Regions from separate parts of the Streptomyces sp. L500 genome, predicted to be linked through region 1. Evidence: riboswitches for the same ligand, from Rfam matches in the RefSeq annotation. Region 1 holds a riboswitch; the other holds the start of a gene.
The links. Region 1 has a riboswitch for cobalamin ahead of metE (5-methyltetrahydropteroyltriglutamate--homocysteine S-methyltransferase). Riboswitches for the same ligand answer to the same signal wherever they lie in the genome.
Positions count from the first base shown of each region.

Region 2: another riboswitch for cobalamin. It lies ahead of ACX9I7_RS14560 (cobalamin biosynthesis protein); the one in region 1 lies ahead of metE (5-methyltetrahydropteroyltriglutamate--homocysteine S-methyltransferase).

Region 1 is NZ_JBTOLC010000033.1:2,582-6,342, forward strand. Features, by position in the region: gene metE (5-methyltetrahydropteroyltriglutamate--homocysteine S-methyltransferase) at 1-1,661, opposite strand, end outside; cobalamin riboswitch at 1,820-1,964, opposite strand; gene ACX9I7_RS24520 (CbtB domain-containing protein) at 2,362-2,586, shown strand; gene ACX9I7_RS24525 (CbtA family protein) at 2,606-3,364, shown strand; gene ACX9I7_RS24530 (CoA-acylating methylmalonate-semialdehyde dehydrogenase) at 3,582-3,761, shown strand, end outside.
Region 2 is NZ_JBTOLC010000012.1:138,855-142,615, forward strand. Features, by position in the region: gene ACX9I7_RS14555 (cobyric acid synthase) at 1-953, opposite strand, end outside; gene ACX9I7_RS14560 (cobalamin biosynthesis protein) at 962-1,924, opposite strand; cobalamin riboswitch at 1,982-2,101, opposite strand; gene amaP (alkaline shock response membrane anchor protein AmaP) at 2,229-2,825, opposite strand; gene ACX9I7_RS14570 (DUF6286 domain-containing protein) at 2,869-3,486, opposite strand; gene ACX9I7_RS14575 (Asp23/Gls24 family envelope stress response protein) at 3,483-3,761, opposite strand, start outside.

The DNA.
Region 1 (3,761 bases):
TGGGTCGTCCAGCGCACGGTCATCGGCTCGGGGCGGGAGACGTCGCCGGCGAGGACCGGCGGGCGGACGTAGCGGGTGCCGTAGGACTGGACCCAGCCGTGGCGGGTGGCGAGGTAGCCGGTGAGGCGTTCGGCGAAGTAGGCGACCATGTCGTCGCGTTCGGGCTCGCCGTGGACGAGGACGTCCAGGCCGGCCTTCTCCTGGAAGGCGACGACCTCGCGGATCTCGGTCTCGACGCGCCGCTCGTAGGTGTCGGCGTCGATGCGTCCGGCGCGCAGATCGGCGCGGGCGGTGCGCAGTTCGGTGGTCTGGGGGAAGGAGCCGATGGTGGTCGTGGGCAGCGGGGGCAGGCCCAGGCGGGCGCGCTGGGCGACGGTCCGTTCGGGGTAGGGCAGGGATCGGCGGGCGTCGGCGGGTGTGACGGCGGCGGTGCGGGCGCGGACGGCCGGGTCGCGGGTGAGGGCGGAGCCTGCGCGGGAGGCCAGGTCGGCGCGGTTGACGGCGAGTTCGGCGGCGATGGCGGCGGTGCCGTGGCTGAGGCCGCGGGCGAGGGTGACGATCTCGGTGGTCTTCTGGCGGGCGAAGGCCAGCCAGCGGGCGATGCGCGGGTCGATGTCGCGTTCGGCGCCGGCGTCGAGGGGGACGTGGAGGAGGGAGCTGGAGGCGGCGACGTCCACTCGGTCGGCGAGGCCGAGGAGGGTGGCGAGGGTGGCCAGGGACGCCGTCAGGTCGTTGATCCAGACGTTGCGGCCGTCGACGACGCCCGCGACGAGCCGTTTGCCGGGCAGTCCGCCGGCGGCCGCGAGGTCGTCGAGGTTGGCGGCGGCGGGGCCGGTGAAGTCGAGGGCGAGGCCGTCGACGGGGGCCTTGGCCAGCACGGGCAGGGCCTCGCCGAGGCGGTCGAAGTAGGAGGCGACGAGCAGTTTCGGCCGGTTCGTCAGGGCTCCGAGGTCGCGGTAGGCGCGGGCGGCCGCGTTCAGTTCGGCCGGGGTGCGGTCCTGGACGAGGGCGGGCTCGTCCAGCTGGACCCACTCGGCCCCGGCGGCGCGCAGTGCGGCGAGCACCTCGGCGTAGACGGGCAGGATCCGGTCCAGGAGGGTGAGGGGGTCGAAGCCGGGCGGGGCGCCGGGGGCGGGCTTGGCGAGCAGGAGGTAGGTGACGGGGCCGACGAGGACGGGGCGGGCGGCGAGGCCGAGGGCCAGGGCCTCCCGGAACTCGCCGAGTTGTTTGGCGGGGTCGGCGGCGAAGACGGTGTCGGGGCCGAGTTCCGGGACGAGGTAGTGGTAGTTGGTGTCGAACCACTTGGTCATCTCCAGGGGCGCGACGTCCTGGGTGCCGCGTGCCATGGCGAAGTAGCCGTCGAGGGGGTCGGCGGCGAGGGCCGCGCGGTGGCGGGCGGGGATCGCGCCGACCATGACGCTGGTGTCGAGGACGTGGTCGTAGTACGAGAAGTCGCCGGTGGGGACCTCGTGGAGGCCGGCGGCGGCGAGATCGCGCCAGGTGGCGGCGCGGAGGGCGGCGGCGGTCCGGTGGAGGGCGTCGGCGGTGACGCGGCCCTTCCAGTACCCCTCGACGGCCTTCTTCAGTTCCCTGCTGGGTCCCTGGCGGGGGTAGCCGTACACGGTGGCCCGGGCTGCCGCGGCTGCGGACTTGCTGGTCACGGAACTCTCCTTCGCGAGCTCGTCTCCTGGATCCCGGGAGGGCCGCGAGGGGTCGCGTCGGTGCGGGCGAGCCGTCACGTGCTCGTCCGTGCGCGCCGACCCGCCCTCGGGGTCACCGGGATGTCCGCGCGCGACGCGTTCGCGCGCGGGCAGCGGGCAGGTCTTCGGACTCGCGGGCACGTCCGCCCGAGGGCGGACACCTAGTGGCCGTCGCTTCCCGGGCCCTGTCGGGCCCAGTGCGTGTGACGGCGGTCGTTCCCGCTCACCGCTGCGGGGCAGTCCCGGATTCCCACCGGGTTCCCTCTTGCGACGCGTCTGCCTGGCGGGCAGGGCGAACCGGCTGCGGCGGCCAGCGTAGGCGGTGAAGCCGCCCGCTGGACAGTGCTGTTCACATACCGGTCAGCCACGGGCGGCGGAGGAGCGGAACGGGCGCGGCCCCGGCGCACGCTCCAGAGCACGCGCGCCGGGTGGTACGCCGGTGCGCATCCTCCCGCCCCATGGCGCAATGTTGGCCGGAACGGTACGGTCGCGTGGACATGACGACGGGGTGGCGGAAGCCGGTGGGAATCCGGCACGGTCGCGCCACTGTGAATCCGGTCGGCGCTCGCGGCAGCGCGGCGACGCCCGGGGAGTCAGACCCGCCTCCCGCCGTCCAGGAACCCCTAGTTCTGGGACGCGTGTTTCCCCAGGAGGTTTGGTCATGGCCTATTCCGCCGCTCCCGTCTCCGGTTCTTCCGCCCGGCCGGAGGTCGCGCCGATATCCCTGAAGGCGATCGCCCCCTGGGCGGTGTTCTTCGGCGTGCTCATGCTCGTCCTGCTGTACTTCGTCGGCGCCGAGCAGGGCGCCACCTCGCTGCTCTCCGGCGCGAGCGTCCACGAGTGGCTCCACGACGGACGTCACCTGCTCGGCTTCCCGTGCCACTGACGGCCGGGGAGTCGCTCTCGTGAACACCGTCTCCGTACGGTCGCTCCTGGTGCGCGGCATGCTCGCCGGACTGGCGGCGGGGTGCCTGGCCCTCCTCGTCGCCTATCTCCTCGGTGAGCCGTCCGTGGACAGAGCCATCGGCTACGAGGAGGCCCACAGCCACGGCGACCACGACGTGGAGCTGGTCAGCCGCACCCTCCAGTCCACCGCCGGGCTGGCGACCGGCGTCCTGGTCTACGGTGTGGCGCTCGGCGGCATCGCCGCGCTGGCCTTCTGCGTCGCCCTGGGCCGGATCGGCCGGATCGGCCCGCGCGCCACGGCGGCCCTGCTCTCGCTGGGCGGGCTGCTGGTGGTCTACGTGGTGCCGTTCCTCAAGTACCCGGCCAATCCGCCGTCCGTCGGCGATCCGGACACCATCGGCAAGCGCACCGCGCTGTACTTCCTGATGATCGTGCTCAGCGTGCTGCTGGGCGTGGCCGCGATCTTCCTGGGCCGTGGGCTGGTCCCCCGGCTGGGCGGCTGGTGGGCGGGCGTCGTCGCGGTGGCGGCGTTCGTGCTGCTGGTGGGTGCGGCGTACGCCGTCCTGCCCGTGGTCGACGAGGTGCCCGCCGACTTCCCGGCCACCGTGCTGTGGCGGTTCCGCCTCGCGGCCCTGGCCGTCCAGGGCGTCCTGTGGGCGGCCTTCGGGCTGCTCTTCGGACACCTGGCCGAACGGCTGCTCGTCCCCCGGGCCGGGCACGACCGCGCGGCCCGGGGCGCGGCCGAACCCGTCTCCTGACCCGTTCCGCTTTCCGTCCCTCTCCCCCGTCCCCGGCGTGCGGGGCGGCCACCCGGCCGCCCCGCACGTTTTTTCGACTCTGGACTTAGTAGGACGTCCAACTATATGTTCGGGGGCAACCACGAGGACGGACAGGACGGACCGCGCCCCACAAGGGCGCGCGCCCGCGGCCCCGCCGTGCCTGTCCCCGGATCTCACCTGATGAGAGCAGGCTTCCATGGTCCGTGAACTGACCCATTTCATCGGCGGCAAGCACATCCCGGGAACATCGGGCGCCTTCGCCGATGTGTACGACCCCAACACCGGCGAGGTCCAGGCCCGGGTCCCGCTCGCCAGCCGCGCGGAGACCGAGGCGGCCATCGCCGACGCGGTCCGCGCCCAGCGCGAGTGGGGCGAG
Region 2 (3,761 bases), on a different contig from region 1:
CCGGGTACGACGACCAGGTCGGCGTCGGCGAGCTCCTCGGGGCGGTCCACGAACCGCACGACGACGCCGGGTTCGGCGGCCAGCGCGTCGACGTCCGTGAAGTTCGACATCAGCGGCACCGCGCACACGGCGACCCGCAGGACGTCCGCGCCGTGCGGCGGGGCGACCACGGACTCGCGGACCGCGCCGCGCAGGGACACCCGCAGGCCGTCCTCCTCGTCGATGCCCAGGCCGTGGGCGAACGGCAGCACGCCGAACGTCCGCCGGCCCGTCAGGTCGCGCAGCATCTCCAGCCCAGGCTCCAGCAGGCTCACGTCGCCCCGGAACTTGTTGACCACGTAGCCCGCTATCAGCTCCTGGTCCTCGGGGGAGAGCAGCGCTGTCGTACCGAAGAAGGAGGCGAAGACGCCGCCCCGGTCGATATCGCCGACGACGACCACGGGCAGGCGCGCGGCGCGGGCGATGCCCATGTTGACGATGTCGGAGCGGCGCAGGTTGATCTCGGCGGGGCTGCCGGCGCCCTCGCAGATCACGGCGTCGTGGGTGCGCCGCAGCTCGGCCAGGCACTCCGTCACCGTGCCGAACAGCTGCTCCTGGCGTCCCGCGTGGTAGCCGCGGGCGCTGAGTTCGCCCACCGGCTTGCCCATGAGGACGACCTGGCTGCTGCGGTCGCTGCCGGGCTTGAGCAGCACCGGGTTCATGAGCGCGCTCGGCTCGACGCGGGCGGCGGCGGCCTGCATCGCCTGCGCGCGCCCTATCTCCGCGCCGTCGCGCGTCACGAAGGAGTTGAGGGACATGTTCTGCGCCTTGAACGGCGCGACCTTGACGCCCTTGCGGACCAGCCAGCGGCAGATGCCGGCCGTGACCACGCTCTTGCCCGCGTCCGAGGTGGTCCCGGCCACCAGCAGGCCCCCGCCCGGCGGGCCCGTGCGCCCGCTCCTGTCGGCTGTCACCGAGACTGTCACCGATTCCTCCCCGCGTTCCTGAACAGGCTGCCCACCGTACGGGCCGTGACCGCCGTCCCCAGGGCCAGCAGCGACACCCGGCGCGAGAGCCGGACCGCGCGCTCGATGTCCGCCGTCCGCACCGGACGGTTCTCCTCGCCCAGCACCGGGCGGTGCTCGACGCGCCCCGCGTAGGCGAGGGTGCCGCCGAGCCGTACGCCCAGGGCCCCGGCGAAGGCGGCCTCGACCGGCCCGGCGTTGGGGCTGGGGTGGCGGGAGGCGTCGCGCCGGGCCACGCGCAGCGCGCCGCGCGGGTCGGGCCCGGCGAGGACCGTGAGCGCGGCGGTCAGCCGGGCGCCCGGCCAGCCGACGACGTCGTCGAGCCGGGCCGACGCCCAGCCGAACCGCCGCAGCCGGGGCGACTTGTGACCCACCATGGCGTCCAGGGTGTTGACCGCCCGGAAGCCCACGAGCCCGGGCACGCCCCCCAGGGCGCCCCAGACGAGGGCGCCCACGACGGCGTCGGAGGTGTTCTCGGCGACGGACTCCACCACGGCCCGGGCGATCTGCTGCGCGTCCAGCGCCTGCGGGTCGCGGCCGCACAGGTGCGGCAGCCGCTCCCGGGCGACCTCCACGTCCCCGGCGGCCAGCGCGCCGCCGATGGCCCGGGCCTCCCGGCCCAGGGACGTGCCGCCCAGGACGGACCAGGTGGCGGCGGCGGTCAGCGCGATCTCGGCCGCGCGGTGGCCTCGCGCGGCGCGGGCCAGCAGCCCGGCCCCGGCGGCCGCGCCACCGGCGCAGACGAGGGCGTGGAGCGTGCCGTACCCCCGGTGGTCGCGCCACAGCCGGCGTTCGACGGCCTGCGCGGCCCGGCCGAACGCGGCGACGGGATGGCCGCGGCGGGGGTCGCCGAGGAGCAGGTCGCAGGCGAACCCGAGGGCGGCGCCGTACGCGAAGGAGAAGCGATCGCGGCCGGGCATGGCGAAGCGGTGTCCTCACTCAGGGTCCGCGCCCTGGCTCGACGTGACGGCGACCAGAGTCTCCTGGCTCCCGGATCCGCGCCGCCCCCGGCCTTCCGGCTCGCGCCGTGGCCATCGGTTGGGGGGACACTCCCCGGTGACAGTGGCGGGACCGCGCCGGATTCGCACCGGCTTCCTCTGCTGTCGCCGTTTGGCTCCGGAAGTCCACCACGCGGTGGGAAGGGGCGTCAACTCGCCCTGACCTGCGCCCCCGCCGTCGCCACGGGGGAGAAGCACCGACGGCGGCGAGCGGGGCGGAGCCCCGTCACCCCACCCGTTCCGCCCGGTGCCGCACGGCCCGCAACCGCACCTCCGTCGGGAGGCGCGTCAGCCCGGCCGACACCCGCGCGTGGCGCAGGACTTCCTCGCGCAGCCGCGCCAACGCCACCCCCGGTGCCCCGCGCGCCCCCAGTGTCAGGACGATCCGTGCCCGGGGCGCCGTCCGGCGTCCCGACAGTACGACGGCCGCCCGTTCCACCCCCGGCAGCTCCTCGGCCTCCGCCTCCATCACTTCCTCCAGCGCCCGCCCCCGCACCGACGCCACCTCTCCGCCGCCGCTGTGGACCACCACCTCGCGCAGCCGGCCCCGGCGGGCCTGGGCCGAGAGCCACCACGCGGACAGCAGGACGACGACGGCCAGGACGGCGACGACCGCCGGCCACCACCATCCCCTGCCGCGCCACCTCCGCAGGTCCGCGGTGGGCAGCAGCACGTCGTCCGGGCCGGTGAACGGCCAGGCCGACGGCAGTTCGAAGCCCCAGTGGCGCGGCAGGTCCAGCGCGCCGATCAGCACGGCGGCGCCGAGCGCCACCAGCAGCGCTCCGGCGAGCCCGGTCAGCAGCCGGTTGACGATCCTCAGCATCGCGAGAACCACCCCGGGCACTGCGAGAACCACCCCACCCCGGTCACCTCTTCGCAGGGCGTCGTACGTGCACGGACAGGGACGGCTCCCGGGCGAGCCCCAACTCCCGGACGCCCTCGGCCAGTACGGTGTTCACGTCCGTCCGTACCTCGTCCAGGTCCCGGAAGTGGGAGCGGGCCCGGGCGCGGACCACGCGCCGGCCCACGTCGACGCGGACGGCCTGGACGCCGGGGACCTCCATCACCCGGTCGCGCAGCACCAGGGCCGCCGCCCCGCGCTCCAGCCCGGCGTGGACCCCGTCGTCGCCCGCGCCCTCCGCGCGGCGCATCGGCAGCACTCCGCGCAGGCCCGGGGTGAGGGCGAGGACGAGCAGCCAGCAGCCGGCGAGGACGGCCACCACCGCGCCGGCGACCACCAGTCCGTCACCGAGGTGACGGGTCGCCAGCTCATGGGCCAGGTGCCGGCGCCAGGCCATGGCGGGGCGGCCGGCGCGGACGGCGGCGACGTCGTAGAGGAAGAGCCCGGCGACGGTCAGGGTCACCGCCGCGACCAGCGTGGCGGGCAGCCTGCGCGGGGAACGGAAGCGGGGGACGCGGCCGCCCCCGACGGCCCGGGGCGCCTCCTCCTCGGCCGTCTTCTCCAGTGACACGGGACCGCTCATCGCACCCGCACCCCCGACAGCCGGCCGGTGTGCGCGGAGTGCAGCCGCTCGACCGTGATCAGCACCTCGGGCACCTCCATGCCCGTCAGTTCCCCGACGCGCTCGGCGATCCGCTCGCGCACGGCGCGGCAGCGGGCGCCGATGTCGGCGGGGTAGTCCAGCTCCACGAGGACCCGCACCCGGGCGGAGCCGTCATGGACGACGACGCTGGCGCGCGGGGGCGCGTGGTCCTCGGCGGGGGCCGTGGCGCCCAGCGCCTCCAGGGCCGCCCGGGA